Regions from separate parts of the Microbacterium sp. NPDC079356 genome, predicted to be linked through region 2. Evidence: predicted binding sites of a transcription regulator. Region 2 holds the regulator's gene; the other holds the start of a gene.
The links. The regulator HrcA, encoded in region 2, represses chaperone genes, less so after heat shock. The targets are predictions, from matches to a motif close to TTNGCACTCGNNNNNNNCGAGTGCNAA.
Positions count from the first base shown of each region.

Region 1: the regulator HrcA is predicted to act here: its motif matches at 13,911-13,937, upstream of groL (chaperonin GroEL).

Region 1 covers NZ_JBMWDN010000003.1:51,602-67,256, reverse strand. The annotation lists gene infB (translation initiation factor IF-2) at 1-687, shown strand, start outside; gene rbfA (30S ribosome-binding factor RbfA) at 826-1,260, shown strand; gene ACPEH0_RS08885 (A/G-specific adenine glycosylase) at 1,270-2,136, opposite strand; gene truB (tRNA pseudouridine(55) synthase TruB) at 2,160-3,053, shown strand; gene ACPEH0_RS08875 (hypothetical protein) at 3,050-3,418, shown strand; gene ACPEH0_RS08870 (hypothetical protein) at 3,463-3,921, shown strand; gene ACPEH0_RS08865 (bifunctional riboflavin kinase/FAD synthetase) at 3,918-4,883, shown strand; gene deoC (deoxyribose-phosphate aldolase) at 4,914-5,624, opposite strand; gene ACPEH0_RS08855 (DEAD/DEAH box helicase) at 5,863-8,019, shown strand; gene ACPEH0_RS08850 (ATP-dependent 6-phosphofructokinase) at 8,114-9,142, shown strand; gene ACPEH0_RS08845 (DMT family transporter) at 9,153-10,100, shown strand; gene ACPEH0_RS08840 (serine/threonine-protein kinase) at 10,106-11,737, opposite strand; gene msrB (peptide-methionine (R)-S-oxide reductase MsrB) at 11,859-12,263, opposite strand; gene ACPEH0_RS08830 (DUF3263 domain-containing protein) at 12,351-12,611, shown strand; gene ACPEH0_RS08825 (LytR C-terminal domain-containing protein) at 12,621-13,253, shown strand; gene ACPEH0_RS08820 (cold-shock protein) at 13,396-13,599, shown strand; gene ACPEH0_RS08815 (hypothetical protein) at 13,610-13,780, opposite strand; gene groL (chaperonin GroEL) at 14,005-15,624, shown strand.
Region 2 covers NZ_JBMWDN010000001.1:722,547-738,201, reverse strand. The annotation lists gene ACPEH0_RS03735 (ComEC/Rec2 family competence protein) at 1-503, shown strand, start outside; gene holA (DNA polymerase III subunit delta) at 545-1,579, shown strand; gene rpsT (30S ribosomal protein S20) at 1,643-1,903, opposite strand; gene ACPEH0_RS03720 (alpha/beta fold hydrolase) at 2,032-2,766, opposite strand; gene ACPEH0_RS03715 (ExeM/NucH family extracellular endonuclease) at 2,850-7,580, opposite strand; gene lepA (translation elongation factor 4) at 7,794-9,644, shown strand; gene ACPEH0_RS03705 (DUF1990 family protein) at 9,654-10,304, shown strand; gene hemW (radical SAM family heme chaperone HemW) at 10,304-11,521, shown strand; gene hrcA (heat-inducible transcriptional repressor HrcA) at 11,592-12,626, shown strand; gene dnaJ (molecular chaperone DnaJ) at 12,658-13,773, shown strand; gene ACPEH0_RS03685 (16S rRNA (uracil(1498)-N(3))-methyltransferase) at 13,776-14,513, shown strand; gene ACPEH0_RS03680 (HIT domain-containing protein) at 14,558-14,905, shown strand; gene ACPEH0_RS03675 (PhoH family protein) at 14,952-15,655, shown strand, end outside.

The DNA.
Region 1 (15,655 bases), on a different contig from region 2:
GCGCAGCTGGCCAAGGCCCGCAAGCGCATCTCGCTCGAGGACTTCACCCGCGCTCTCGAAGAGGGCAAGGTCGAGTCGCTCAACCTCATCATCAAGGGTGACGTCTCCGGTGCCGTCGAGGCGCTCGAGGAGTCGCTGCTCAAGATCGAGGTCGACGACAGCGTCCAGCTGCGCATCATTCACCGCGGTGTCGGTGCGATCACCGAGTCGGACATCAACCTGGCGACGATCGACAACGCGATCGTCATCGGCTTCAACGTCCGTCCCGACACGAAGGCCCGCGAGCGCGCCGCCCGTGAAGGTGTGGACGTCCGGTTCTACTCGGTCATCTACAACGCGATCGACGACGTCGAGCAGTCCCTCAAGGGCATGCTCAAGCCGGAGTTCGAAGAGGTGCAGTCGGGTGTCGCCGAGATCCGCGAGGTGTTCCGCTCCTCGAAGTTCGGCAACATCGCCGGTGTCATCGTCCGCTCGGGCACGATCACGCGCAACGCCAAGGCGCGCGTCATCCGCGACGGCGTCGTGATCGCCGACGGCCTGGCCATCGAGTCGCTGCGCCGCTTCAAGGACGACGTCACCGAGGTGCGTACGGACTTCGAAGCCGGTATCGGCCTCGGCAAGTACAACGACATCCAGGTCGGCGACGAGATCGAGACGACCGAAATGGTGGAGAAGCCGCGCGGCTGATCCACGGTGTTGCTACGGCGATGGATGCCGCCGGGATAACGGGACCCCCAAGACCCCGACTATCCCGGCGACATCCATCGCCTCCGCAATTCCTCCGTCAGCCGATCGCGGCCGGGGGAGAACAAGAGGAGAAGGACTATGGCCGGGGAACGGCAGGCACGGTTGGCGGACCGCATCCGCGTGCTCATCGCGGAGCGCCTCGACAAGGGGCTGCGCGACCCGCGGCTCGGATTCGTCACGATCACCGACGTGCGCGTCACGGGCGACCTGCAGCACGCGTCGGTCTTCTACACGGTCTACGGCGACGACGAGGCCCGCGAGGGCACGGCTGCGGCGCTGAAGGCCGCGACGGGGATGCTGCGCAGCGAGGTCGGGCGACAGCTCGGCACGCGCCTCACGCCGTCGCTGGAGTTCATCCTCGACGGGCTGCCCGAGAACGCCGGCCACATCGAGGACCTGCTGCGCGAGGCGCGCGAGCGCGACGCGGCCGTGGCGGCCACCGCCGCCGGCGGCACCTACGCCGGCGAGGCGGACCCGTACGTCAAGCCGCGCGAGAGCGACGAGGAGGACTGAGCGGTCCGGTCAGCGGGGCAGGTGCAGGGCACCGTCCGTGACCTCCACCAGCCCGTCGGCGATCAACGAGTCGACGGCCCGGTTGCGCTGAGCGGCATCGGGCCACTCCGAGGCCACCTCGTCCGCAGGGACGGGGTGGCCTTCGGTATCTCGCAGCGCCTTCAGGATCGCTCCGCGGGCCTGGCGGTCGCTGCCCTCGTAGCGCGCCTGCTTGCGCCGGTCGTCGCCGGTGTCGGGGTATCCCGCCGCCCGCCAGGCGCAGACGGCCGCGAGCGGGCACGCCTCGCACCGCGGCGCACGCGCCGTGCAGACGATCGCGCCCAGCTCCATCGCGGCGGCGTTCACGACCGCGGCGTCCTCGTCGTCCGCGGGGAGGATCGCCGCCATCGCCGCGAGGTCCGCCTTCGCGGGCGGTCCGGGCTGCGACCGGCCGTCGACGGCGCGCGCCAGGACGCGACGGGTGTTGGTGTCGACGACCGGATGCCGGTCCCCGTACGCGAACACTGCCACCGCGCGGGCCGTGTAGTCGCCGATCCCGGTGAGGGCGAGCAGGGCGTCCACGTTGCGGGGGACGACGCCGTCGTGCCGGTCCCGGATCTGCGTCGCCGCGCGGTGCAGCCACAGCGCCCGGCGGGGATAGCCGAGGTTCGCCCACAGCCGCACCGCGTCGGCCGGGGGAGCGGCCGCGAGGTCGGCGGGGGTGGGCCAGCGCGCGAGCCACTCCTCGAGCCGCGGGACGACCCGCGACACGGGCGTCTGCTGCAGCATGAACTCGCTGACGAGCGTGCCCCACGCGCCGAAGCCGTCGCGCCGCCAGGGCAGGTCGCGGGCGTTCTCGCGGTACCACGCGATGAGCGGCGAGGCGAGGTCGGGCACCGCTCCAGCCTAGGCTGGAAGCCATGCAGCAGAGCCAGGGGAGCGGCGGGATCCTCCTCGTCGACAAGCCGGGCGGCGTGACGAGCCACGACATCGTGGCGCGGACGCGCCGCGCCCTGAACACCCGCAAGATCGGCCACGCCGGCACCCTCGACCCGATGGCGACCGGGCTGCTCGTCCTGGGCGTCGGTCACGCCACGCGGCTGCTCACCTACGTCGTCGGACTCGACAAGACCTACGAGGCCACCATCCGCCTGGGTGTCACGACGGACTCCGACGACGCCGACGGTGTCGAGACCGCCAGAGCGGATGCCGGTGGTGTCGCCGACGACGCGATCCACCGCGGCATCCGCACCCTGACCGGACCGATCTCGCAGGTGCCGAGCACCGTCTCGGCGATCAAGGTCGGCGGGCGCCGCGCGTACGACCTCGCGCGCGCGGGCGAGCAGGTCGAGCTGAAGGCGAGGGATGTCCTGATCAGCCGGTTCGAGGTGCGCGGCATCCGTCGGGGCGTCGACGTCGTCGACGTCGACGTGGTCGTCGACTGCTCGAGCGGCACGTACATCCGGGCCCTCGCCCGCGACCTCGGCGCGGACCTCGGCGTGGGCGGGCACCTCACAGCGCTCCGGCGCACGCGGATCGGTCCGTTCGACGTCGCCGACGCCGTCACCGAGCTGACCGAAGACGTCCCGCTGCAGGATGCCGCGGGTGTCGCGGCATCCCTTCTCGGCACCTTCGCGGTCACCGCCGACGAGGCGCGCGATCTCCGTCACGGCAAGCGTCTGGTCGGGGCGGCGGACCGCCTGCCGGCCGATACACCCGCCGCGATCGCCCCGGACGGTGCGCTCGTCGGGATCGTCGGCCGTCGCGGCGACGACGTCAAGAGCCTCATGAACATGCCCGAGGAGCAGCCGTGATCGCGTGGTTCACCGTCGTCCAGATCGCCGTCGCGTGCGCGGCGGGTCTGCTGTGCACCGTGCTGGGTCTCGCCGGCCGTCGCCCGAGCGATCTCACCGTGGGTACGCAGGCGCTCGTCCTGCTGCTGCTCATCGTGCAGGTCGTGATCGCGATCATCGCCCCGCTCGCCGGCAACCCGCCGACGGGGGACCTGCTGGAGTTCTGGGTCTACCTGGTCTCGGCGGTCCTCATCCCGCCGGCCGCGGTCGCCTGGGCGCTCATCGAACGCGGTCGCTGGAGCACGGTCGTCATGGGGATCGCCGCGTTCGCGATCGCCATCATGATCTGGCGCATGAACGTCATCTGGACGGTGCAGGTCGCCTGACCCCGGCCGGGCCGCGTCCGCGGCGGTCGTAGGATTGAGGGGCCATGCCTGAGACCGCGCCGACCTCGACCGCTCCGTCGGCCGCCTCCCCGCGTCGGATGACCGGTGTCGGGCGTGTGCTCGTGGTCGTCTACGCGATCATGGCCCTCGGCGCGACGGGTCGTTCGTTCGTGCAGATCGTCCGCGAGTTCGACGACGCACCGCTCGCGTACTCGCTGTCGGCCCTCGCCGCGCTCGTCTACATCCTCGCCACCCTCGCGCTCGTGTTCAGCGCGTCCGAGCGGTGGTACCGCGTCGCGTGGGCGGCGATCGTCTTCGAACTCGTGGGTGTGCTCGTCGTCGGGACGCTCTCGCTGACGCATCCCGAGCTCTTCGACCACCCCACGGTGTGGTCGGGGTACGGCATCGGATACGTCCTCGTCCCGCTCGTGCTGCCCTTCCTGGGGCTCTGGTGGCTCATCACCCACCGGCACGCCCGGTCCGCCGCGGAGGGCGCCGCGTGATCGTCTTCCGCGATCCCGCCGAGGTGCCCGCGGGCTTCGGCCCGAGTGTCGTCGCGATCGGCAAGTTCGACGGCGTGCACTCGGGGCACCGCGCCGTCATCGACCGCGCGCGCGTGGCCGCGATGGACGACGGCGCACGCGTGGTCGCCGTCACATTCGACCGCAACCCGCTCGCCCTGCTGCGACCGGACCGCTGCCCCGAACCCCTCGTGAGCGTGGATCAGAAGATCGCCCTGCTCGCCGAGGCCGGCGTCGACGCGGTGCTCGTGCTGCGCTTCGACGAGGAGCTCGCCGCGCTCGCGCCCGAGGAGTTCGCGCAGCGCATCCTCGTCGACGCCCTGCACGCGGTGTGCGTCATGGTGGGGGTCGACTTCCGCTTCGGACGCGGCGGAGCGGGTGATCCCGCCTTCCTCACGACGTTCGGCGAGACCCACGGGTTCACGGTGGACGTCGTGGGCGACGTCCAGGGCGGCGGACGCCGGGTCTCGTCGACCTGGGTGCGCGAGATGCTCGCCGCCGGCCAGGTGGAGGACGCAGCGCGTCTGCTGGGGCGCCCGCACGCTGTCCGCGCCGAGGTGGTCCACGGGCTCAAGCGCGGTCGCGAGCTCGGCTACCCGACCGCCAACCTGTCGACGGATGCCGAGGGATTCATCCCCGCCGACGGCGTGTACGCCGGCTGGCTGATCGACGAGGGGACGGATGCCGGGCGCGTCCGCCCCGCGACGCGATACCCGGCCGCCGTGTCGGTCGGCACGAACCCGACGTTCGACGACGTTCCCCAGCGTCAGGTCGAGGCGTACGTCCTCGATGAGACCGGCCTCGACCTCTACGGCCACACGGTGCAGGTGCAGTTCACCGCCCGCATCCGCGGCATGGTCCGCTTCGAGGGCATCGAGGCCCTCATCGAGCGGATGGATGCCGACGTCGCCGAGGTGCGGGCGGCGCTGCAGCCCGGCGCCTGAGTCCGAGCGGCGCGGGGCGAGCCGCGCCGGTCAGTACGAGCCGGAGTCGACCGCTCCGGTCGCCTCGTCGCCGGCGTCGATGCGACGCGCTTCGCCGAGGATGACGGCGCTGCCGCTCGTGCCGAGGCGGGTCGCGCCGGCCTCGAGCATCGCGATCGCGTCGGCGTAGCTGCGCACCCCGCCGGAGGCCTTCACCTCGACGCCTGCACCCACGGTGCGACGCATGAGCTGGACGTGGGGGATCGTTGCCCCACCGCCGGCGAATCCGGTCGAGGTCTTCACGAAGTGGGCGCCGCCGGCCTCGGTGAGGCGGCTGCCGCGCTCGATCTGCTCGTCGTCGAGCAGGGCCGTCTCGAGGATGACCTTCGTGACGCGGCCCTCCGCCGCCGCGACGACCGCGCGGATGTCCTCGACCACGACGTCGTCGAAGCCCGAGCGCAGCGCGCCGATGTTCACGACCATGTCGACCTCGCTCGCGCCGTCGGCGATCGCCTGTCGCGTCTCGGCCACCTTCGCGGCGGTCGAGGTGGTGCCGTGCGGGAACCCGATGACCGTGCCGACCGCGACGCCGGTGCCGTCGAGGCGGGCCACGGCGTGGGGGATGTCGCTCGGGCGCACGCAGACGCTGAACACACCCCATTCCGCGGCGATGTCGAGCTCGGCGTCCACGTCGGCGCGGGTGAGCTCCGGCTTGAGGATCGCGTGGTCGATGGTGGCGGCGAGTTCGCGTTCGGTGGGCATGACACCAGCGTACGCGGCACCGCGCGCGGCACCGCCGAGTCGCGGTGGGAGCCCGGGACCGCGACGCGCTAGAATGACGGGGAAGGGCCCGTCCCGTCGCCGCAGCTCGCAGAAGCGAGTACCCGCAGCCGTGACGACCCGGGGACCACATCCGCGCCGCGACCGACGTTGCGGCCTCGAAGACCGTCGTCTCGCACGACGCTCGCCGGCATCCGCCGGTGTCACGCTCAGGAGGAGCATGCCGACCACGGCAGCCACCGCCCCCAAGACCGCCGCTCGGCGTCGTCGGGGATCATCGTCGCGCCGAGACGACGAAGCACCCCTCATCCCGATCCTCGCCCGCAAGGTGCGCGAGGTCGAGGCGAAGGCGCAACGCGGCAAACTCGGACCGACCAACCGCGTCAAGTTCCAGGTGATCGCCTTCCTCGTGCGCGAGGAGCGCGCCCGCGTGAAGGCGGCGTCCGACATCGCCGACGGTGCGCGCGCCGAGCTGCTCAAGCGCCTCGACGGCGTCGCGACGATCCTCGCCAAGACCGCGGCCCGCGACACCTCCCTCATCCAGCTGCTCGAGGTCGATCAGGCGACGTCGCCCGTCGCGCGTCGCATGCGCCGCGACTGGCTGCTCGAGTCCGGGGCGGAGCTGCCCGAGGACGAGCTCATCATCACCGACGCGAAGCCCGTGCAGGCTCCCGTCGTCCCCGAAGCGATCGCCGACCGCCAGGTCGTGCCGCCGCAGGTCGAGGCCCGCAAGGAGGCCCATCCCTTCCTCGCCCCCGATGTCGCCCTTCGCGCCCCCGTGTCGACGCCGCGGCGCCGGCTCGACGGGTGGGAGCTCATGGGCCCGCTGTACAAGGCGTTCGAGACCGGTGCCGGGGGAGGGGCCGCGTCGATGGACCTGCCGCCCGTCCCCGAGTTCGACCGCATCTCGCCCAAGGGGCTCGACGTCATGCCGCACCAGTCGCGGTTCCTCGAGGCCGTCCGCACGGGGCACCGCAGCTTCCTGCTGGCCGACGAGCCGGGTCTCGGCAAGACGGCGCAGTCGGTGCTCGCGGCATCCGTCGCCGACGCCTACCCGCTGCTGGTCGTCGTCCCCAACGTCGTGAAGATGAACTGGGCGCGCGAGGTGGAGCGGTGGACCCCGCAACGTCGCGCGACCGTCATCCAGGGCGACGGCGAGACGATGGATGCCTTCGCGGACGTCTTCATCGTCAACTACGAGATCCTCGATCGCCACCTGTCCTGGCTCAGCTCGATCGGGCTGAAGGGCATGGTCGTCGACGAGGCCCACTTCATCAAGAACCTCACCTCGCAGCGCTCGCGCAACGTGCTCGCGCTCGCCTCGCGTATCCGCGAGCAGGTGCGCGATCCGCTGCTGCTCGCCCTGACGGGTACCCCGCTCATCAACGACGTCGAGGACTTCGACGCGATCTGGCGCTTCCTCGGCTGGACCAACGGCGAGAAGCCCGGTCCCGAGCTGATGGCGCGCCTCGACGAGACCGGCCTCACCCCCGCGGACAAGGCGTTCTACCCCGAGGCCCGCTCCGCCGTCATCTCGATGGGCATCGTGCGGCGCAAGAAGAAGGACGTCGCCGCCGACCTCCCCGACAAGCTCGTCGCCGACCTCCCCGTCGAGCTCGACGACGAGTACGGCCGGTCGATCCGGGCCGCCGAGCGGGAGCTGGGTGAGCGTCTGGCGGCGAAGTACCGCCGGATCATCGAAGCGCGCGGCGACCGCGTCGTCCGCGGCGAGGCCGACGAGGACATCGTGCGTCTCGTCGCGCACGGCGAGCTCGAAGAGGCCAAGGCTGCCGGCAGCGGCTCCGAGAACGTCTTCACGATGGTCCGCCGCATCGGTCAGGCGAAGGCGCAGCTCGCCGCCGACTACGCCGCGCAGCTGCAGCGCTCGGTCGGCAAGGTGGTCTTCTTCGCCAAGCACATCGACGTGATGGATGCCGCCGAGGCGCACTTCGCCTCGGCGGGGCTCCGGACCGTCTCGATCCGCGGCGACCAGACGACGCCCGTCCGCCAGCAGGCGATCGACGCGTTCAACGGCGACCCCGACGTCGCCATCGCGGTGTGCTCGCTGACGGCGGCCGGTGTCGGCCTCAACCTGCAGGCCGCCTCGAACGTCGTGCTCGCCGAGCTCAGCTGGACGGCCGCCGAGCAGACGCAGGCGATCGACCGCGTGCACCGCATCGGTCAGGGCGAGCCGGTCACGGCGTGGCGCATCATCGCGGCGCACACGATCGACACGAAGATCGCCGAGCTCATCGACAGCAAGCAGGGTCTCGCGCAGCGCGCCCTCGACGGCGACGCGGTCGACCCGACCTCGAGCGATTCCGTCCAGCTGTCGGCGCTCATGCACCTGCTGCGGCAGGCGCTCGGCGCCGCCTGAGCCCGCTCGGCTGGCAGGCGACGCCGTCGCGGCGATAGTGTCATCGAGGCAGCGTCGCCCCCAGCACCAACCCGAGATCACCTAAGGACCCCTCATGAAGATCGGTATCCTCACGAGCGGCGGCGACTGTCCAGGACTGAACGCCGTCATCCGGGGCATCGTGCTGAAGGGCACGACCACGTACGACATCGAGTTCGTGGGCATCCGCGACGGGTGGCGCGGCGTGGTCGACGGTGACTTCTTCCCGCTCACGCGCCACGAGGTGAAGGGTCTGTCGAAGGTCGGCGGCACGATCCTCGGCACGAGCCGGACGAACCCCTACGAGGGCCCGCGCGGCGGCGCCGAGAACATTTCGAAGACGATGTACGGCCACCGTCTCGACGGCATCGTCGCGATCGGCGGCGAGGGCACCCTGGCTGCGGCCGACCGGCTGCACAAGGACGGCATCAACGTCCTGGGTGTGCCGAAGACCATCGACAACGACCTCCACGCCACCGACTACTCGTTCGGCTTCGACACGGCGGTGAACATCGCGACCGAGGCGATGGACCGCCTGCGGACGACCGGTGACTCGCACCAGCGCTGCATGGTCGCCGAGGTGATGGGTCGTCACGTGGGCTGGATCGCCCTGCATTCCGGGATCGCGGCCGGCGCGCACGTCATCTGCATCCCCGAGCACCCGATGTCGATCGACGAGATCGCCGAGCAGGTCCAGAAGGCCCACGACCGCGGTCGTGCGCCGCTCGTGGTCGTCTCGGAGGGCTTCACCCTCACCGGCATGGACGAGGCGTACAGCGACAAGGGGCTCGACGCCTTCAACCGTCCCCGCCTCGGCGGCATCAGCGAGATCCTCGCCCCCGAGATCGAGCGGATCACGGGCATCGAGACCCGCGCGACCGTCCTCGGCCACATCCAGCGCGGCGGTTCGCCGTCGGGCTTCGACCGTGTCCTCGCGACACGTCTGGGCCTGCACGCCGCAGACGCCGTCGTCGACGGCGCATGGGGCCAGATGGTCGCCATGCAGGGCACCGAGATCGTCCGGGTGCCCTTCGCGGAGGCGCTCGGGTCGCTTCACACCGTGCCAGCGCACCGCTACGAAGAAGCCGCCGCGCTGTTCGGTTGAGTCGGCTCGCGTGACGGGCCCGTCCGCGCGGACCTCGCTGGCGCCCGCCCTGGTGGGTGCGGTGTCGGTCGGCGTCCTCACCGCCGTCCAGGCGCGCATCAACGGCCAGCTCGGCGTGCGTCTCGAGCACGCCATGGTGGCCGCCGTCATCTCGTTCGGCAGCGGTCTGCTGCTGATCGTGCTCGTCTCGGTGCTGACCCCGGGTGGGCGTCGCGGTGCGGTCCTGCTGAGCCGCGGCATCCGTGAGCGCAGCATTCCGTGGTGGATGCTGGTGGGCGGCGCCGCGGGAGCGTTGACCGTCGGAACGCAGGCCGTCGCCGTCGGGATCGTGGGGGTGTCGCTGTTCACGGTCGGCATCGTCGCAGGGCAGACGGTGGGCGGGCTGATCCTCGACCGGGTGGGGTACGGGCCCGGCGGGGTCGTCGCCGTCACGGTGCCGCGACTGGTCGGCGGCGCGCTCGCCCTGGCCGCCGTGGGCGTGGTGCTGATCTCGGGGGACGGGCTGGCGGGCGTGCCCGTCTGGATGGTCGTGCTCCCCGTCGTCGTCGGAGCGGGACTCGCCTGGCAGCAGGCGACCAACGGCCGGCTGCGGGTGCGCGTCGGGACCCCGGTGACGGCGACGCTCGTGAACTTCACGCTGGGGACGGCGATCCTGGCGATGCTGGCGGTCGTCGTGACGATCGTCGACGGACCACCGGCGCCGCTGCCCTCGGAGCCATGGCTCTACCTCGGCGGCGCGCTCGGCGTGGCCTACATCATGCTGTCGGCCGCCCTCGTCGCCCGCACGGGGGTGCTCCTGTTCGGGCTGGCCGCGGTGTCGGGGCAGCTCCTCGCGTCGCTGGCTCTCGATGTGCTCTGGCCGGCGCCGGCCGGACCGGGGGTCGTCATCGAAGCCGTCACCGTCGTCATCGGACTGGCGTCGGTGTTCGTCGCCGCGTTCTGGCCGGTCCGGCGCTGACGCGGTCAGCCGGTCGGGGCGGGGGACGGTTCGGCGGGAGCGGGGCTGTCGGCCGGGTCGGGCTCGGTGACCGCGCCGTCGACGGGTGCGGGGCTCGGCTCGACGGGGTCCGTGACGCTGTCGTCGACCGTGCTGCCGTCGACGGTGCCCTCGTCGTCGGTGGCGCCGTCGGTCGGGGCCGTCTCCTCCGCCGGCTCCGTGGCGCCCTCGTCCGGTGTCGCCTCCTCGTCGGGCGCCTCGGTGGTCACCTCGGGCGTCGGCGTCGTTCCCTGCTCGTCGGTGGTGTCCGTGTCGCTCACGGTGTCGACCTCGTCGGGGGCCTCGTCCTCGGTGAGCGGGGCGGTCGGACTGACGTCCGGGGTCGGGTCGGTGACGGGAGCGGGGTCGGCGGGAGTCACCTCGTCGCCGCCGGCGGTGAGGGCCAGGATGCCGCCGGTCCCGGCGACGAGCGCCGCCGCGGCGGCCGCGGTGATCCAGACCGTCGCTCGGCGCCGCGACCGTCGGCGGGGCCGGCGTTCGGCCGGCTGACCCTCGGCAGGGGCTGCCGGGGCGGGCGCCGCGTCGATGGTGCGCGTCGCCTCGGCTGCAGGCGAAGCGCTGGAGGCGGCCGCCAGCACACTGGTGGGGGCCGTCGCGGGCGTGGATGGAGGGGGAGCGGCGTCGGTCGCGGCGGCCCCGGCGGGCAGGAGAGCCTCGGTCGCCGCATCCGGAGCATGGTCGACAGAGCCCGCCGCCATCGCTGCGCCGGCGCTGCCGACGGCCACCGCGCCGGCAGCGGGAAGCGCTTCGGTGCGGGCGTCGGACGTGGTCGCGGCGAGCGCGCGTGCGCGCATCGCGACGTCGAGGGCCGTGGGCCGCTCGGCCGGGTCGATGCGCGTCATGTCGCGCAGCAGGTTCCGCCATTCCGGGTCGAGCTCCGCAGGGATCTCCGGTGGGGCCTCGAGTCGGGCGAGGGCGGTGGCGACGCCGGCCGCGTCGGGGAAGGCCCGCTTCCCTGTCAGGGATTCGATCAGGACCAGGCCGAGGGCGTAGACGTCGGCGGGCGGTGCCGGATCGACGCCCTGTACCTGCTCGGGAGCAAGGTAGGCGGCGGTGCCGATCACCTCGCCGGGGTTCGTCACCCGTGCGGTGTCGACGAGATACGCGATACCGAAATCGGCGAGCTTCGCGCGGAACTCGTGATCGGGGAGGTGAGACGGTGCGAGCAGGACGTTGGATGGCTTGACGTCGCGGTGCACCACGCCGGCGCCGTGTGCGACGTGGAGGGCTTCGCCGAGCGCGGCGGCCATCGTCGCCGCCGCGGATGGGGTCAACGGAGACCGGGCGATGCGCGTCGTGAGGGTGGGTCCCTCGACGAGCTCCATCACGAGGTAAGGGGGGTCCGCGTCGAGTTGCGCGTCGTAGAGCGTCACCAGCGACGGGTGGTTGAGCGCCGCCAGCACGCTGACCTCGCCGCGCGCACGGCTGTCGGCGGCGACTCCGTCGGACCCCGAGCGCACGACCTTGATCGCGACCTCTCGGCCGAGGACGGCGTCCTCGCCGCGGTACACGTCGGCCATGCCGCCGCGGCCGAGCGTCTCACCGAGACGGTAACGGCCGCCCAGCAGGTCGTCTGCGTGGTCGGTGGTCTCGGGCATGTGCATCCTCCGACCGCGGCGTCCCTCACCGCGTCCGAAGCCACGCTAAACGCACGACGCCGCGCCGACACCGGGGTTGACGGTGTCGGCGCGGCCTGCAAGCGGGGCGGTGCCCCGGAGGTCAGTCGTTCTTCGGGGTGAACGACAGCGACAGCGAGTTCATGCAGTAACGGTCGCCCGTGGGGGTGCCGAAACCGTCGGGGAACACGTGCCCCAGGTGCGAGCCGCAGTTCGCGCAGCGCACCTCGGTGCGCACCATGCCGTGGCTGCGGTCCTCGATGAGCTCGACGGCCTCCGGGCGGACCGACTCGTAGAAGCTCGGCCAGCCGCAGTGCGAGTCGAACTTGGTGCCGCTCTGGAACAGCTCTGCGCCGCACGCGGCACAGGTGTACAGGCCGGCGCGGTCCTCATCGAGGAGTTCGCCCGTCCACGCGCGCTCCGTCCCGGCCTGCCGCAGGACGGCGTACTGCTCGGGAGTCAGCTCCTCCCGCCACTGCTCGTCGGTCTTCTCCACGCGATAGCTCATGTGTTCTTCCTTCCCTCGACATATTCAACCGGACGAACCGCCCCGATGTTCCGGGGTGACGGAGGATCTCGGTCGTACCGTGGGGGAGTGCCCCTCTCCGATCGCGACCGCGCCGTCCTCGATTTCGAGGCGCGCTGGCACGGGCACTCCGGGGCGAAGGAGGAGGCGCTGCGCGCCGAGCTCTCGCTGACCCCGGCGCGCTACTACCAGCTGCTGGGGCGGATCCTCGAATCAGCGGATGCCGTCGCCTACGATCCGGTCCTCGTGCACCGTCTGCGGCGGCTGCAGACTGCGCAGGAGCGGGAGCGGCGCACCCGCTCCAGGGTGCTCCCGGCATCCGCCCGGTAGCATGCTCGGGTGCCGTCTCCGACCTCCCCGCCCGAGCCAGAGCAGCCCACCGCCGCGGACCCGTCCGAGACCGCGGCGCGCTCCGCAGTGAAGGATCGCTTCGACGACCTCCCGGCCCGTCCGGCTCGCATCGGGGCGCACCGCGCCGAAACCCCGCGGCTGCGCGTCGGCGTCATCGTGCTGTGGTCCGTGGTGGCTACCGTCGCCATCGTCGCGGCGGGGGTGCTCAGCACCCTGTTCGCGACCGGTCGACTGGACTTCAACGCCCGTTCGGCGCCCGGTTCGTCGTCGCAGGTGGTCGCTCCGCAGGTGGACACGTCGTACGAGGTGCTCGTGCTGAACGCGACCCCCGACGCCGCGCTGGGTGACGCCGTCCGCCAGGACGTGATCGCCGCCGGGTGGGCGGAGGCGGACGTCCAGGAGAGCAGCGCCAGCTCCGACGACTTCCCGACCACGACCGTCTATTACGGCACGACCGCCGACGAGGCTGCCGCCCGCGGTCTGGCGGATGCGATCGGCGGCGCCGAGGTCTCCCTCGACGACACGTATCAGGTCGTCGCGCCGCCCGAGACGGCGAGCGCCGGCGGTGATCCGCGATCGCAGCTCGTGGTGATCGTCGGGCTCGATTTCGGCTCGGAGTGACCCGTCCGCGGCGGCTCGGCCGTCGCGTGTTTCGCCGCCGTAAACACTTGGGTTCGGGAGTGTCAACAAAGCCGGGAACCGCCGGATCCGGCAGGGGGCCGTGGCTAGCATTTCGGGTGTCCCACAGCTTCAGGAGATGCGCATGACCCAGGGAACCGTCAAGTGGTTCAACGCCGAGAAGGGCTTCGGCTTCATCACGCTCGGCGACGGACAGGATGTCTTCGTCCACTACTCGAACATCGAGATGTCGGGGTTCCGCGTGCTCGAAGAGGGTCAGGCCGTCGAGTTCACCGTCGGGACCGGGCAGAAGGGCCCGCAGGCCGAATCCGTCCGCGTCGTCGCCTGACGCCGGTCGGTCAGCCCGCGTAGCGGGCGAGGAACGGCCCGCTCAGCTCGGGCGGGTTGAGTTCCGCGGCGGAGTGGTTCTCGATGGACTCGGACGCATCGCCGTCGAGCGTGGCGACGGCGTCATCGAACGCGGCGAGAGTCGCCTCGCGCAACACTGCGCGGATGGCGGGGCGGCTCATCCGGGGACCTCTGCGACCGTGATCATCCATTCCTCCATGCGGTGAGGGGGCCGTCGCCGCGGCGTGTGCCACGGTAGCGCGAGCCGGTGTCGCGCGGCTTGCACTCCCTAGGGCCGAGTGCCAGAATGATTTAGCACTCACTCATCCTGAGTGCCAGAACTATCCCGCTCCCAGTCCCTGGGGGCACGGTACTGAACCTCACGTCCGGGAGGGACGACACACTTATGGCAAAGATCATCGCTTTCGACGAGGAGGCCCGCCGCGGCCTCGAACGCGGCCTCAACACCCTGGCCGACGCCGTCAAGGTGACCCTCGGCCCCCGTGGCCGCAACGTCGTGCTCGAGAAGAAGTGGGGCGCTCCCACGATCACGAACGACGGCGTGTCGATCGCCAAGGAGATCGAGCTCGACGACCCGTACGAGAAGATCGGCGCGGAGCTCGTCAAGGAGGTCGCGAAGAAGACCGACGACGTCGCCGGTGACGGGACGACGACCGCCACGGTCCTCGCTCAGGCGCTCGTGCGCGAGGGTCTGCGCAACGTCGCGGCCGGTGCCGACCCGATCTCTCTCAAGAAGGGCATCGAGAAGGCCGTCAAGGCTCTCTCCGACGAGCTGCTCGCCGGCGCGAAGGAGATCGAGACCAAGGACCAGATCGCGGCGACGGCATCCATCTCGGCTGCCGACCCCGAGATCGGCGCCCTGATCGCCGAGGCCATCGACAAGGTGGGCAAGGAAGGTGTCGTCACCGTCGAGGAGTCCAACACCTTCGGCACCGAGCTCGAGCTCACCGAGGGTATGCGCTTCGACAAGGGCTACATCAACCCCTACTTCGTCACCGACGCCGAGCGTCAGGAAGCGGTCTTCGAGGACCCCTACATCCTGATCGCGAACCAGAAGATCTCGAACATCAAGGACCTTCTGCCCGTCGTCGACAAGGTGATCCAGGACGGCAAGGAGCTCCTGATCATCGCCGAGGACGTCGAGGGTGAGGCTCTCGCGACCCTCGTGCTCAACAAGATCCGCGGCATCTTCAAGTCGGCTGCCGTCAAGGCCCCCGGCTTCGGCGACCGTCGCAAGGCTCAGCTGCAGGACATCGCGATCCTCACGGGTGGCCAGGTCATCACCGAGGAGGTCGGTCTCAAGCTCGAGAACGCCACCCTCGACCTGCTCGGCCGTGCGCGCAAGGTCATCATCACCAAGGACGAGACCACGATCGTCGAGGGTGCCGGTGACGCGTCGCAGATCGAGGGTCGCGTGACCCAGATCCGTCGCGAGATCGAGAACACCGACAGCGACTACGACCGCGAGAAGCTGCAGGAGCGCCTCGCCAAGCTCGCCGGCGGCGTCGCCGTCATCAAGGCGGGTGCGGCCACCGAGGTCGAGCTCAAGGAGCGCAAGCACCGCATCGAGGACGCCGTTCGCAACGCGAAGGCGGCCGTCGAGGAGGGCATCGTCCCCGGTGGTGGCGTCGCGCTGATCCAGGCCGGCGAGAAGGCGTTCGCGAGCCTCGAGCTCGAGGGCGACGAGGCGACCGGCGCGAACATCGTCAAGGTGGCCATCCAGGCTCCCCTGAAGCAGATCGCGCTGAACGCCGGTCTCGAGCCCGGTGTCGTGTCGAACAAGGTCGCCGAACTCCCCGCGGGTCAGGGCCTCAACGCCGCCACGGGCGAGTACGTCGACATGTTCGCCGCGGGAATCATCGACCCGGCCAAGGTCACGCGCTCCGCGCTGCAGAACGCCGCGTCGATCGCAGGTCTGTTCCTGACCACGGAGGTCGTCGTCGCCGACAAGCCCGAGAAGGTCGCGGCGCCGGCAGGCGACCCGACCGGTGGCATGGACTTCTGATCCACCGCTGAACGGCTCACGAAGGGCCCCT
Region 2 (15,655 bases):
AGGCCGCGGACCTGCTCGCGCGGTTCACCGCGCGCGGCGCCCGGACGCAGCAGGTGTCCGCGGGCCAGAGCGGCGCGCTGGGGGAGTGCCACTGGCGCGCGCTGTGGCCGAAGCCGCGGGATCCGGTCTATCCCGCCGGGAACGACGCGAGCGTCATCATCGACGTGACCGGATGCCGCGTCCCCGACGCGATCTTCCTCGGCGACCTGTCGGCTCAGCCGCAGCGCTCCCTCGCGGCGACGGGCGCCGTCGATCGCCGCTATTCCGTCGTCAAGGTCGCCCACCACGGCAGCGCCGACCAGGACGCCGGCCTGTACCGCGATCTCGACGCTCGCGTCGCCCTCGTCACCGTGGGCGAGAACACATACGGCCATCCCCGGGACGAGATCCTCGATCTCCTGCACGAGGAACAGGCGACCGTCGCGCGCACCGACACCTCCGGCGACCTCGTCGTCTGGCGCGGCGACGCCGGCCTGCGCCTCTGGCGCTCGCGCGAGGGCTGACGCTCCCGTCACCGTCCGCCGCCCTCGGTAGGCTGGACACCATGCCGAGCCCCCGTCGTCCCGCCGCGAAGACGACGAAGTCGGCGATCCCGCAGATCTCCTGGCGGGCGCCGCAGCCGGCACCGGTCGTGCTCGTCTCCGGTCCCGAAGAGGTCTGCGCCGAGCGGGCGACCGCCGGCATCCGCGATTACCTGCGCGCCGAGGATCCGAGTCTCGAGGTCACCGACGTCCGCGCCGACGACTACGCGCCCGGCACGCTGCTGGCCGTTTCGTCGCCGTCGCTGTTCGGCGAGCCGCGGCTCGTCCGGGTGTCGGGCGTCGAGAAGTGCTCCGACGCCTTCCTCGCCGAGGCGATCCGCTACCTCGAGGCGCCGCAGGACGGCGCGACGATCGTCCTCCGCCATACCGGCGCGAGCGTCCGCGGCAAGAAGCTGCTCGACACGATCCGCGCGGGCGTCGGCGGCGGTGTCGAGATCGCCTGCCCCGCCGTCAAACGCGACTCCGACCGCTTCGACTTCGCCGCGGGCGAGTTCCAGGCCGCGAAACGACGCATCGCCCCGCCCGCCCTCCGTGCCCTCGTCTCTGCGTTCTCGGACGATCTCACCGAGCTCGCGGCCGCCTGCCAGCAGCTCATCTCGGACGTCGAGGGCGACATCACCGAGCAGGTCGTCACCCGCTACTACGGTGGTCGCGTCGAGACCACCGCGTTCGCCGTTGCAGACACGGCCATCGCGGGTCGCTACGGCGACGCCCTCATCACCCTCCGGCACGCTCTCGCCTCGGGCGCCGATCCGGTCCCGATGGTCGCCGCCATCGCGTCGAAGCTGCGCACCATGGCGCGCGTGGCCGGCTCCCGCGAACCGTCCGGCGCCCTCGCCGCGCGCATCGGCATGAAGGACTGGCAGGTCGACCGGGCCCGCCGCGACCTCGCCGGCTGGACGGAATCGTCGCTCGGCATCGCCATCCAGGCGGCCGCGCGAGCGGATGCCGAGGTGAAGGGCGCCTCGCGCGACGCCGTCTTCGCGGTCGAGCGGCTCGTCACCGTCGTCGCGACGCGCGCGCCCTACGGCGCCTGAGACCACGCCCGGGAACGACGAAGGCCCGCCCCCAGGGGGACGGGCCTTCGGAAGAGTTGCGGCTCAGAGAGCGGCGACCTGCTTGGCGATCGAGGACTTGCGGTTGGCCGCCTGGTTCTCGTGGATGACGCCCTTGCTGACGGCCTTGTCGAGCTTCTTGGTGGCCTTGAGCAGCGCCTTCTCGGCAGCGGCCTTGTCGCCGGCCGAGATGGCCTCACGGGTCTGACGGACGACGGTCCGCAGCTCGCTCTTCACGGCCTTGTTGCGCTCGCGGGCCTTCTCGTTGGTCTTGTTGCGCTTGATCTGCGACTTGATGTTCGCCACGTTCGACGTATCTTTCGTTCGGAGTTATCGGTTGGAAGTGCCGGCGACAGAAGAGGGCTGTCACGCAGCGGTCGTGTGAGGGAGGAACCCACACGCAAGCCAAAAACCGATTCTATCAGGTGCGCGCCTCATCCCGAAGTCGGCCGGTCCCGCGCCATCGTCGCCAGCGCCAGGTCCACGATCGCGTTGAACACACGGGGCCGCATCGCGGTGACGAGATGGGATGTCCGGGGCACGACGATGAGCTCCGCCTCGGGCTTGAGCTTCGTGAACAGGCGCTCGTTGAGCCGCAGCTGGTCCCACTGCCCGTTCACGAACCACATCGGGACCGAGATCCGCTGCAACGCGACCACGAGATCGAGGACCGACAGGCTGCGCAGAGCGATGTCCTGCGTGTCGTACGCGTAGCCGCCGGCGCCGAAGTCCGCCCGCGTCTCAGGTGGGAGCGTCCGGTCGAGCACGAGGTCGGCGAGCGGCTGACCGCGTCGGGGCAGGCGATCGAACCCCCGCGCCAGTGCCCGATAGATCGCGAGTCCGGCGCCGCGGGGGATCGACGTGCAGCCGGCGGCGATGAACGCATCCACGGGCGGGGGCTCCTCACGGCCCATGTACTCGATCGCCACGAGCCCACCCATCGAGTGCGCGACCAACAGCACGGGGCCGCGGGCCGCGGCATCCCTCACCGCGGTGTCGATCGTCTCGAACGCGCCGTCCAGCGTGAACGTCTCGCTCATCCGGCGACCGTGCCCCGGCAGGTCGACGGCGATCGCGCCGACACCCGCCGCGGCGAGATGCTCCACCTGCGCGCGCCACATCGTCGCGGAAGTCCGGATGCCGTGCACGAACACCACCTGAGGCGTCATCCCCTCAGCCTACGAATCCGGAGACCCTTCGACGCGAGAACGGGGGCGGATCCATGGATCCGCCCCCGTTCCGGTCCGTCCGGTCAGAAGAGGACGCGGACCTTCACCGGCGTGCTCTCCGATCCCTCGGCGACGGTCGGGTCGTCGGGGACGAAGGTCGCCGTGTAGGTGTGCGTCCCGCGGGACAGCCGGCCGAGCGTCGTCGACGCGGTGCCGCGGCGGACCTCCGCCGTCGCGATCACGGTGTCGCCCTCGCGGAACTCGACGACGCCCTCGGCGCGGCCGCCCTCCTGCGTGACGATCGCGACGAGCGTCGTGGGCAGGAACCGGTTGATGTGGACCGGCGTGACGGCCACCAGACGCGTCTTCGTCGCCGCGGCGGGCTCCGCCGCCTCCTCGACGGTGACGGGCACCTGCACGACCGTGCCGCTGGGGGCGGCGGTCACGGTCAGCTGCGCGGCGCCGGCGGGCGTTCCGGCGGGCAGGGTGACGCTGACGGATGCCGCGCCCTCCGACACCGGCGCCGTGCCGAGCACCTGCTCGCCCAGGCTCACCGAGACCTCGACGTTGGCGGGAGCGCCCTTGCTGGTCAGGTCGAGCCCGGCCACCTGGAACGACACGGTCTCGCCCGCCGCGACCGTCTCGGGCACGCCCGAGACCTGCACGCCGTGCTTCGCGAACGAGGGGGCGACGGGCGAGCCCTCGGCGAGGTAGTCGACCCACGCTTCGTAGTCGAGCAGACCCGTGTCGACGTAGTCCTCGCCCTCCGTGAAGGCGCGGAAGTTGTCGCCGCCGGCCGCGAGGAACGAGAACGTGCCGATGCGGTAGGTCCCTTCGGGATCGATCGGAGCCCCGTCGACCGTCACGGACGTGATGCGCTCACCCTCCGGCAACGCCGGGTCGTAGGTGTACGAGACGTTGTCCGAGAGTCCCAGCTGCAGGTAGGGGCGCTGGGGGACGTTGCCCGCGGCATCCCGCTGCCACTGCTGCTCGAGCATCGTCGTGAACTCCTCACCCGTGAGGGTGACCAGCGCGAGCGTGTTGTTGAACGGGAGCACCGCGTTCGCCTGGCTGAACGAGATCGATCCGTCCGCGAGACCCGCGACCGCACCGGCGCCGAACTCGGCCTGCGTGTCGAACAGATCGGCGCGCAGACCACCCGGGTTGGTGACGCCGATGACGGCGCCGTTCGGCAGGTCCGCGAGGCTGTCGCGGAGCATGTTGGCGACGGTGTTGCCGAGCGTCGACTCCGCCGCCCGGTTGTCGCGCGATCCGCCGGTGTAGACACCGTCGACGTACGATCCGCCGCTGTAGGCGGTCGTGATGTCGCCCGAGACCTGACCGACTTCGGTGTTGCCGACCGCGGCGGCGTTCGCCAGCGCGGCCTTCGTGATGCGGTCGACCTCCGCGACCCGCGGGTAGGCGGCGACGAGGTCGGCGGCGGGGGTTGTCGTCCGGGCGACGTTGCGCTCGGTGTGCGCCGAGACCTCACCTGTGGCGGCATCCACCGTCAAGGTGATCTCACCGATCTTGGCGCCGTACGAGCCGGTCTGCACGACGGGACGCGTCCGGTCCGTGCCGGGAATCGGTGCCGACCACGCGTACTCCTTGTGCGTGTGACCGGTGAAGATGGCGTCGACCTCGGGGGAGGTGTCCTCGATGATCGCTCCGAAGGCGCCGCCCGCGGCGACCTCCTCCTCGAGGGTCGCGCCGTCCGGCGTGCCGGCTCCGGCGCCCTCGTGGTAGAGCGCGACGATGACGTCCGCCTCGCCGTTGGAGGCGTCGCCGTCGGTCAGCTGCGCGGCGACGCGGTTGACCGCCTCGACCGAGTCGCCGAAGTCCACCGACTCGATGCCGGTCGGCGTGACGAGCGTCGGGGTCTCCTCCGTGACGGCGCCGATGACGCCGACCGTCAGTCCGTCGGCCTCCAGCAGCGCGTACTCGTCGAGCGCCGGGGTCGTCGTGCCCTTCTCGTAGACGTTCGCACCCAGTTGCGGCGCGTCGAACGCGTCCGACACCCGACCCGACAGGTCGGCGAAGCCGCGATCGAACTCGTGGTTGCCGACCGCGCTCGCCTGCAGACCCAGGGCGTTCAGGACGTCGATCGTGGGCTCGTCCTGCGCCACGGACGACGCGAACAGCGAGGCGCCGATGTTGTCGCCGGCCGACAGGAACAGGGTGGGCCCGGATGCGGCCTTCCGCAGCTCTTCGACGGTCCCCGCGAACGCGACGGTGTTGCCGTCGATGCGTCCGTGGAAGTCGTTGATCCCGAGAAGGGTCAGCTGCACGGGGGCGGCATCCGCGTCCATTCCGACGATGACCGGATCGTGGTCGCTCGAACGGAACGGGTCGGCCGAGTAGAACTCGGTGCCGTGGGTGCGGAAGCGGCTGTACTCGAGGGCGATCGACTCTCCGGAGTTGATGTTCCAGATGTCCGCGCCGGTGGCGCGGGCGAGCGCCGCCTCGTTCAGCAGGACGTGGTCGAGCGAGCCCGAGAGCCCCGAGAAGCTGTACGACGACGAGTCGAGGTCGAACGCCTGCTCGGCATCCGCGTACCCGGCCTCGTAGAGCACCTGCAGCGGGTCCTCCTGGCTGTACGAGTTGAAGTCGCCGGCGAGGGCCACCGCATCCACGTCGCCCTGGATCTCCGCGACCCAGTCGCGCAGTGCGGTCGCCTGACGGACCCGCGACTCGTTCGAGGATCCCTGACCGTCGCCCGTGTCGGCGTCGCCGGGCCACGGACCCGCGGAGCCCTTGGACTTGAAGTGGTTGACGACGAACAGGAACGGGTCGCCTCCCGCGGCGGGCTCGAACACCTGCGCGAGGGGCTCCCGCGCGTTGCCGAACGCCTCGCCGTCGGCGCTCTGGTCACCGAGGGCGCGCGCGGCGCCCACGGGGGAGACGAGGGCGGGCTGGTAGATGATCGCGTTGGTGATCACGTCCTGCTCGGATGCCGGGGGGAGATCCGCCGACGAAGGAACGAAGGCCCAGGTGTCGGCACCCGCCTCCGCGTTCAGCGCGTCGACGAGCGTGGCGGTCGCCTCATCCTTCTCCTCGCCGAGAGCGGCCGAGTTCTCGATCTCCATGAGACCGATCACGGCGGCATCCACCGAGGTGATGGCCTCGACGAGCTTGGTCTGCTGACGCTCCAGGTCGGCGGCGTCCCACGCGCCGCGCTGGGCGCATCCGTCACGGACGGTGACGCCGTCGCCGAACCGGTCGGGGTAGGCCTCGCAGCTCGCCGAGTCCGTGCCGAGGGTCGTGAAGTAGTTGAGGACGTTGAACGACGCGATCGACAGGTCCCCGCCGACGTCCTCCGGCGCGTCGGTGCGGACGTTCTCGAAGACGACCTCGTCGGCTCCCGTGCCGTCGCCGACGAGCGGCTCGGTCGGGTTCAGCTTCCACGTGCCGTTGCGGTAGTCCACGATGAGCGGCGCCGAGAAGGTGACGCCCCCGCCGACCGTCACCGGCTCGGTGAGCGAGACGTAGGCGGGGGTCAGCGCGCGGTTGGCGCCCGACGTGTAGTCGATCCCGGCGCCGTCGTCGAGGCGCACACCGCGCGCGGCGTTGTCGGCGGCCACCGCGGCCGCGGCGTCACTGCCCGGGCGGGCGGCGTCGGTGGGCTGACGCAGAGGGGTGTCGCCGGCAGCCAGACCCACCTCGCCGAAGCGGTTCGTGCTGTAGGTGTCGCTGACGGTGAACGCGCCTTCCGGGGCGACGAGCATCGACTCGAGCGACTCGCGCTGCGCCGCCGTCGTCGGCCAGCCGACCGTCGCGGGCGTGGGAGCCGCGGCGTCGTCGATGACGTCGGCGTCGCCCGGCTCCACGGTGATCTCGGTCAGCCCGTCGAACTCCGACACGACGCCGGTGACCGACACGGTGTCGCCGAGCGCGACCTCGCGGACGGCGCCCGGGGCGTAGACGAAGACGGCGTCCGACGCGGTGTGCGCGTCGAGATCGAGTGTGCCGCCCGTGCCGGGCGTCTGGATGACGTAGCCGTTGTAGCCGCCGGTGGGATAGTGCGCGGTGACCACGCCGGTGGTGGTGACGGTGCGGCCGGTCAGCGGGGACGCATCCGTCGTGCCCTGGATCTCGGCGATCGTCGCCGCCTGCGGCTCGGGGTCGGGCTCCGGCTCGGGGTCGACGTCCGCGCCGAGCCCGGTGGGCGTGGGGGCGCCGGCGGCGAAGTCCGCCGCGTTGTCCGCGGTGTTCGAGGCGTCCTCGTCGCGGGAGACGCTCGTCGCGTTCGAGGTCCCGGGCGCCGGCGCGGAGCCGGCGAAGGCCGAGGCGGTGCTGCCCCAGCCGACCAGGTCGACGACCTGGTCCAGATCGGCGATCCCGGTGCTGCCGGTCAGTGCCGCCTCGGTGGACACGAGGGCGACCTTGGCGCCGCTGCCGCTCATCGCGATCGAGCCGTCGACGTCGGCCTCGAACGCGGGGAGCGACGTGTTGCTCCCGAAGGCCTGACCGATGAGCAGGTTCTCGCCGGCGGGGAGGTCGACGTCGCCGAGCTTCGTCACCTGCCAGGTGGCACCGGTCGCAGAGGCGTACTGCACGCTGAACCCGCTGAGGTCGACCGTCTCGTCGCCCGTGTTGGCGAGCTCGATGAAGTCGCGGTTGACGGCGGCGCCGCTGTTGCCGCCGCCGCCGTACACCTCCGAGATGACGACGGGCGCGTCGGCCGACACGGCGGCGTTCGCCGCGCTCGGCACGAGGGCGAGACCCGCGGCCGTCACGGCGGTGACGGTCAGCAGGGCGCCGGTGCGGCGAAAGGCGGACGGTGAGGCGTGCGCAGGAACGGGTGGGTTCGACACGGTGGGATCTCCCGAAGCGGCACGGGCGCGGGGCTTATCGCGCAGGAACCGACCGCCACATTGAGCATTCGGTCGGTCTCGCGGCCCCGCAAGTGTCAGATCGGTTAACTCTTTCTCATGCGGCGGGCCACTGGCGTGTCGCCGCCGTGGCGGGTTATGGTTCCCGATCGTCGGGGCTGGCGCCCGGCCCCGCGCCGGTAGACTCGGCTGGTCATGTCACCCCGCGCCCTTCAGCCCCTGCAGCCCGCGGCCACGCCGCCCGCGCAGCTCCGCAACTTCTGCATCATCGCCCACATCGACCACGGCAAGTCCACCCTGGCCGACCGCATGCTGCAGATCACCGGCGTGGTCGCCGACCGCGACATGCGTGCCCAGTACCTCGACCGCATGGACATCGAGCGCGAGCGCGGCATCACCATCAAGAGCCAGGCGGTCCGGATGCCGTGGGCCACCGCCGACGGCACGTTCGCCCTCAACATGATCGACACGCCCGGCCACGTGGACTTCACCTACGAGGTCAGCCGCTCCCTCGCCGCCTGCGAGGGAGCGATCCTCCTCGTCGACGCGGCGCAGGGCATCGAGGCGCAGACCCTCGCCAACCTCTACCTCGCCCTCGAGAACGACCTCGAGATCATCCCGGTCCTCAACAAGATCGACCTGCCCGCGGCGGACCCGGAGAAGTACGCCGCCGAGCTCGCGAACCTCATCGGCGGCGACCCGGCCGACGTGCTCAAGGTGAGCGGCAAGACCGGCATGGGGGTCGAGGCCCTCCTCGACCGCATCGTCGAGCGCATCCCCGCACCCGTCGGGGATGCCGACGCCCCCGCCCGGGCCATGATCTTCGACTCGGTCTACGACGCCTACCGTGGCGTCGTGACGTACGTGCGGATGGTCGACGGCAAGCTCGAGCCGCGCGAGCGGATCCAGATGATGTCGTCGAAGGCGGCCCACGACCTCCTCGAGATCGGGGTGTCGAGCCCCGAGCCCGTGCCCACCAAGGGTCTCGGCGTCGGCGAGGTGGGCTACCTCATCACCGGTGTGAAGGACGTCCGCCAGTCCAAGGTCGGCGACACGATCACCAACCACCGCAAGCCCGCATCCGAGGCGCTCGCGGGGTACACCGACCCGAAGCCCATGGTCTTCTCGGGCATCTACCCGATCGACGGCAGCGACTACGCCGAGCTCCGTGAGGCGCTCGACAAGCTGAAGCTGTCGGATGCCTCGCTGCAGTACGAGCCGGAGACCTCGGTCGCCCTCGGGTTCGGATTCCGCTGCGGCTTCCTCGGTCTGCTGCACCTCGAGATCATCACCGAGCGCCTCGCGCGCGAGTTCGGACTCGACCTCATCACGACCGCGCCGTCCGTGACGTACGAGGTGATGACCGACACCGGCGAGACCGTGACGGTGACGAACCCGTCCGAGTACCCCGACGGCCGCGTCGCCGAGGTCTCCGAGCCGGTCGTGAAGGTCGGCATCCTCCTGCCGAAGGACTACGTCGGCACCGTCATGGAGCTCTGCCAGTCCCGCCGCGGCACCCTGCTCGGCATGGACTACCTCAGCGAGGACCGCGTCGAGCTGCGCTACAACATGCCCCTCGGCGAGATCGTCTTCGACTTCTTCGACCACCTGAAGTCCAAGACGCAGGGCTACGCGAGCCTCGACTACGAGCCGGCCGGTTCTCAGACCGCCGACCTCGTCAAGGTCGACATCCTGCTGCAGGGCGAGAAGGTCGACGCGTTCAGCTCGATCGTCCACCGTGAGAAGGCCTACGCCTACGGGACGATGATGACCGAGCGGCTGCGCAAGCTCATCCCGCGTCAGCAGTTCGAGGTCCCCATCCAGGCCGCGATCGGCGCCCGCATCATCGCCCGCGAGAACATCCGCGCGATCCGCAAGGACGTCCTCGCGAAGTGCTACGGCGGTGACATCACCCGTAAGCGCAAGCTGCTGGAGAAGCAGAAGGAGGGCAAGAAGCGCATGAAGATGGTCGGCCGCGTCGAGGTCCCCCAGGAGGCGTTCATCGCCGCGCTCTCGGGAGACGTCGAGGGCAAGGACAAGAAGTAGGCTGGCACGATGCGCCGCGGGAGTTTCCAGGCAGGGACCGTCGACTACGCCGCCGTCGGGGCCACGCAGGCCCCCGATCTCATGGGCTATCCGCCGAAGGGCACGACCCCGGCGGAGGCGTCGTGGCGTCTCGGCAGCGGTGAGAGCCGTTTCGTCACCTCGACCGAATCGCTCCTCGGGTGGGGAGCGCAGCGGGGGGCGGGTCTCCAGGTGACCGATGTGCGCCCGGCATCCGGTCCGATGTACTCCGGTGTCGGCTTCGACGCCGACGGCAACGCCATCCAGCCCAGCCGTCTCGACGACGACCAGCGTTTCGACGCCGACGGCGTGCCGTTCGCGAGCGCCGGGACGACCGTGCACCTTCGAGGGCGCGTCGGCGGGATGCGGGCGGATGCCGAACTCCGGGTCATCTCGGTCGTCGACGAGCCGCGTCGGGTCGGGTTCTCGCTCGGCACCGTCGGTGGATCCGTCGTCAGCGGCGAGGAGTCCTTCCTGCTCGAATGGCGCGACGACGACGAGGTCTGGTTCACGGTCCGCGCCTTCGACAAGCCGACCGGCGTGCTCTACCGCCTCTGGCGTCCGCTGGTGAAGCGTCGGCGTCGCGCCCTGTTCCAGGGGTACCTGCAGGCGATGTCGCCGATGTACGCCACCGGCTCCTGATGGGCTCGGCCCTTCCCCTCGGCGATCCCGCTCCTCTCGACGGCGCACTGCCCGCCGACGTGCGCGTGTCGGACGACGTCGACTTCGGCGTCTACCTGCACGTCCCGTTCTGCCGCGTCCGCTGCGGCTACTGCGACTTCAACACCTACACGGCGACCGAACTGCGCGGCGCCCGACAGGACGCGTACGCCGACGAGGTCCTGCGCGAGATCGCGATCTCCCGGCGCGTGCTGGCCGAACGCGGACCGCTCCGCCCCGCGCAGACGGTGTTCTTCGGCGGCGGCACCCCGACGCTCCTGCCGCCCGGCGACCTGGCGCGCATGCTCGACGGCGTCCGGGAGGCCTTCGGTCTGGCGGACGGTGCCGAGGTGACGGTCGAGGCGAACCCCGACACGATGACGGACGCCGTGGCCGAGACCCTCGCGGCCGCCGGTGTGACACGCCTGTCGATCGGCATGCAGTCGGCTGTCCCGCACGTCCTCGCCGCCCTCGACCGCACCCACGACCCCGCGAACATCGCCACCGCGGTCGCCGCGGCACGGAACGCGGGGCTGGCGGTCAGCCTCGACCTCATCTACGGCGCTCCGGGGGAGTCGCTGGAGGACTGGCGGACCTCGCTCGAGACGGCGACGGCCCTCGCACCCGATCACGTCTCGGCCTACGCGCTCATCGTCGAGGACGGCACGAAACTCGAGCGGCAGATCCGCCGCGGCGAGGTGCCCGCTCCCGATGACGATCTGCAGGCCGACATGTACGAGCTGGCCGACGAACTGCTCGCCGCGGCGGGATACGGGTGGTACGAGGTCTCGAACTGGGCGACGAACCGCGCGCAGCGGTCGCGCCACAACCTGTCGTACTGGCGCGGCCAGGACTGGTGGGGGTACGGCCCGGGCGCCCACAGTCACATCGGCGGACTCCGGTGGTGGAACGTGAAGCACCCCGCGGCGTACGCGCAGCGCCTCGCGGCGGGACAGTCGCCGGCGGCCGGACGGGAGCGACCGGATGCCGAGGCCCGCCGCCTCGAGGACATCCTGCTGCGCTCGCGCATCGTCGACGGGGTGGCCGTGGACGAGGCGACGGCCGCCGGGCGGCGGAACGTGGCATCCCTCATCGCCGACGGGCTCGTCGACGGCGCGGCGGCGGTCCACGGCACGATCGTGCTGACCCGCCGCGGGCGGCTTCTCGCCGACGCCGTCGTGCGGGCGCTCACCGAGTGATCCGAGCAGAACGCTCCGCGCGCGGTAGAATTGGCACTCCAAGATCGAGAGTGCCAGCGGAGGAGGGATGATGGTCTCGGAACGCGGTCTTCAGGTGTTGCGCGCGATCGTCCAGGACTACGTGGACACGCGGGAACCCGTCGGCAGCAAGGCGATCGTCGACCGCCACCAGTTCGGTGTGTCCGCCGCCACGATCCGCAACGACATGGCCCTCCTCGAGGACGAGGAACTCATCATCGCGCCGCACACGTCGTCGGGCCGTGTGCCCACCGACAAGGGGTACCGGGTCTTCGTCGACCATCTCGCCGAGGTCCGTCCGCTGACCTCCGCGCAGCGCTCCGCGATCGGCGCGTTCCTGGAGGACACCGGCGACCTCGACGACCTGCTCGTCCGCACGGTCCGCACGCTCACCCGCCTCACCGGACAGGTCGCGATCGTGCAGTACCCGTCGTTCGCCCGGGCGAACGTCTCGCACGTCGAGGTCGTCCACCTCGGCGGCACCCGCATCGTCATCATCGTCGTGACCGACACCGGCCGGGTCTCGCAGCGGGTCGCGTTCCTCGCGACCGAGCCGTCCGCCGAGGAGGCCGAACAGCTCAAGCTCGCGATGGCCGCGCTGCTGACCGGCAAGAGCGTCCGCGACGGTGCCGCGGCGATCGCCCGCATCCTCGAGGAGGAGGCTCCGGCCCCCCGCGAGGAGAACCGGCGGATCGTCCTGCGCGCGATCGGCGAGGAGCTCGACGAGTTCCGCTCCGACCGCATGGTCATGGCCGGGTCCGCGACCCTCGCCCGTCGCGAAGCGGACTTCCGCGGCAGCATCTACCCGCTGCTCGAGGCGATCGAGGAGCAGGTGACGCTCCTGCGCCTCATGGGGGAGATGGTCGCGGACGACCGGGGACTGGCGACCAGCATCGGCCGCGAGAACGAGCCGTTCGGGCTCGCCGAGGCATCCGTCGTCGCGGGGGACTACGACGCCGGCGGCTCGCAGGCGCGCGTGGGCGTGCTGGGTCCGACCCGCATGGACTACCCCACCAATCTCGCGGCGGTCCGTGCCGTCGCGCACTATCTGACGCGTCTGCTCGAAGAAGACGAGAAGTCGCGCTGAACGAATCGGCCTCCGGGCCGGAGAGGTGATTGTGGCTGACCACTACGAGGTCCTGGGTGTCGCGCGCGACGCGAGCCCCGAGGAGATCAAGAAGGCGTACCGCCGACTGGCGCGACAGCTCCACCCCGATGTGAACCCGGGAGAGGATGCGTCCGAGCAGTTCAAGCTCGTGACGCACGCGTACGACGTGCTGAGCGACCCCGACCAGCGCCAGCGGTACGACCTCGGTGGCGACTCCGGGGCGTTCGGCGGCGCCGGGGCCGGGTTCGGCGGCTTCAGCGACATCTTCGAGACGTTCTTCGGCGGAGGCGGCGGGGGCACGCGTGCCGGACGGCCGCGCTCGCGTCGCGAGCGGGGCCAGGACGCCCTCGTGCGCGTCGACCTGACCCTCGGCGACGTCGTCTTCGGCGTGCACCGCGACATCGAGGTCGACACGGCGGTGCTGTGCGAGACCTGCCAGGGCTCGTGCTGCCAGCCCGGCACCCAGCCGGTGACCTGCGACATCTGCCACGGCTCGGGGCAGATCCAGCGGACCGTGCGGAGCCTGCTCGGCAACGTCGTCACGTCGCAGCCCTGCACGACCTGCCAGGGCTACGGCACGACCATCCCCTACCCGTGTTCCACGTGCCAGGGCCAGGGCCGCGTCCGCGCGCGCCGCACCGTGTCGATCGACATCCCCGCCGGCGTCGAGACGGGACTGCGCCTGCAGCTGCCCGGATCGGGCGAGGTCGGCCCCGCGGGCGGCCCCAACGGCGACCTGTACCTCGAGGTGACGGTCGCGCCGCACGACGTCTTCAGCCGTGACGGCGACGATCTGCTCGCGACCCTCGAGGTGTCGGTGATCGACGCGATCCTCGGCACGAGTGTGACGATCGATTCGCTCGACGGCCCCGTCGACCTCGAGATCCGCCAGGGTGTCCAGGCGGGCGACGAGCTGACCATCCGCGGGCGCGGCATCACCCCGCTCCGCGGCGAGCAGCGCGGCGACCTCCGCGTCGCCGTGCAGGTGGTCACCCCGTCGCACCTCGACCCCAAGTCGCGGGCCCTCGTCCAGGAGCTCGCCAAGCGCACGCGCCCCGCGCCGCCGCACCTCGCCGAGTTCCACCCGGGCCTGTTCTCCAAGCTCCGCGGCAAGTTCAAGCGCTGACCGTGGCCCTGCACTTCCTGATCGAGGATGCCGGTGCCGCCCGCCCGGGCGACGTCGTCCGGCTGACGGGCGCCGAGGCGCACCACGCGGCCGCCGTGCGCCGCATCCGGGTCGGGGAGGGGGTGACCGTGGGCGACGGCCGCGGCCTCTGGCTCACGGGAACCGTCGCCTCGGTCGCACCGAAGGAGGTCGTCGTCGAGGTCGTCGAGCGGCGGGAGCACCCGGCGCCGTCGCCGCGCACGGTGCTCGTGCAGGCGCTCGCGAAGGGTGATCGCGACGAGCTCGCGGTGCAGGCCGCGACCGAACTCGGCGTCGACGCGATCCTCCCGTGGCAGGCAGCCCGGTCCGTCTCGCGGTGGGACGGCGCGAAGGTCGCCAAGGGCGTCGCACGCTGGGAGTCGATCGCCCGCGAGGCGGCCAAGCAGGCCCACCGTGCCTGGCTGCCCGAGGTGGGCGACCCGGTGACGACGCGGCAACTCGTCTCGCAGGCCGAGTCGGCACGGATGCTGGTGCTCGAACCCACGGCATCCGCTGCGCTCTCCGCGGTCGACCTCGACGCCGCAGACACCCGTGACGTGCTGCTCGTCGTCGGTCCCGAGGGTGGGATCTCGCCCGACGAGCTCGACGCGTTGCAGGCCGCGGGCGCGACCCTCGTGCGGCTCGGCGACACGGTTCTGCGCACCTCGACCGCCGGTCCCGCAGCGCTCGCGCTGGTCAACCGGGCGCTCGGCCGCTGGTGAGTCGGCACCGGCCGACGCCGGGAGCCGCTGACTAGACTGGGGGGATGAGCGAGTCGTCGGTGTTCACCCGCATCCTCCGGGGTGAGATCCCCTCCGAGATCATCGCGGAGACCGAGAACGCGTTCGCGATCCGCGACATCGCCCCGCAGGCTCCCGTGCACCTGCTCGTGATCCCCAAGAGCGAGCAGTACCGCGACGTCGTCGAGCTCGCCGCGGGCGACCCCGCCCTGCTCGCCGAGCTGGTGGGGCTCGCGAACAGCCTGGCCGCCGAGCACGCCGACGGCGACTTCCGCCTGATCTTCAACACCGGCCCCGGCGCCGGTCAGACCGTCTTCCACGTCCACGCCCACGTGCTGGGCGGCGGGCTCAGCGAAGGGAGCCTCGGTGGCTGACAGCACCGAACCCACCGTCGACCGCATCTACGCGGACGGCGTCGCGATGGTGCAGCTGCTGGGTCCTCAGGACCGCCTGCTGCGCACCGTCGAACGCGAACACCCCGACGTGCAGGTGCACGTCCGCGGCAACGAGATCACGCTCACCGGCGAGGGCGACGCCGTGGCGCGTGCCCGCGAACTCGTCGACGAGCTCATCGGCATGGCGCGGGCGGGGCAGGGCCTCGACCCGAGCGACGTCACCCAGTCGAGCCGCATCCTGCGGGACAACGGCGGGATGCGTCCCTCCGAGGTCCTCGGCGAAGCCATCCTCTCCTCGCGCGGCAAGGTCATCCGTCCGAAGACGCTCGGCCAGAAGGAGTACGTCGACGCGATCGAGGAGAACACGATCGTCTTCGGCATCGGCCCCGCCGGCACCGGCAAGACCTACCTCGCGATGGCCAAGGCCGTCCAGGCGTTGCAACGCAAGGAGGTCAGCCGCATCATCCTGACCCGTCCCGCCGTCGAAGCGGGGGAGCGTCTCGGATTCCTGCCGGGCACGCTGACCGACAAGATCGACCCGTACCTGCGGCCGCTCTACGACGCGCTGAACGAGATGATGGACCCCGAGCTCGTCCCGAAGCTCATGGCGTCGGGAACGATCGAGGTCGCCCCCCTCGCCTACATGCGCGGGCGCACCCTGAACGACTCCTTCGTCGTCCTCGACGAGGCGCAGAACACGACGCCCGAGCAGATGAAGATGTTCCTCAC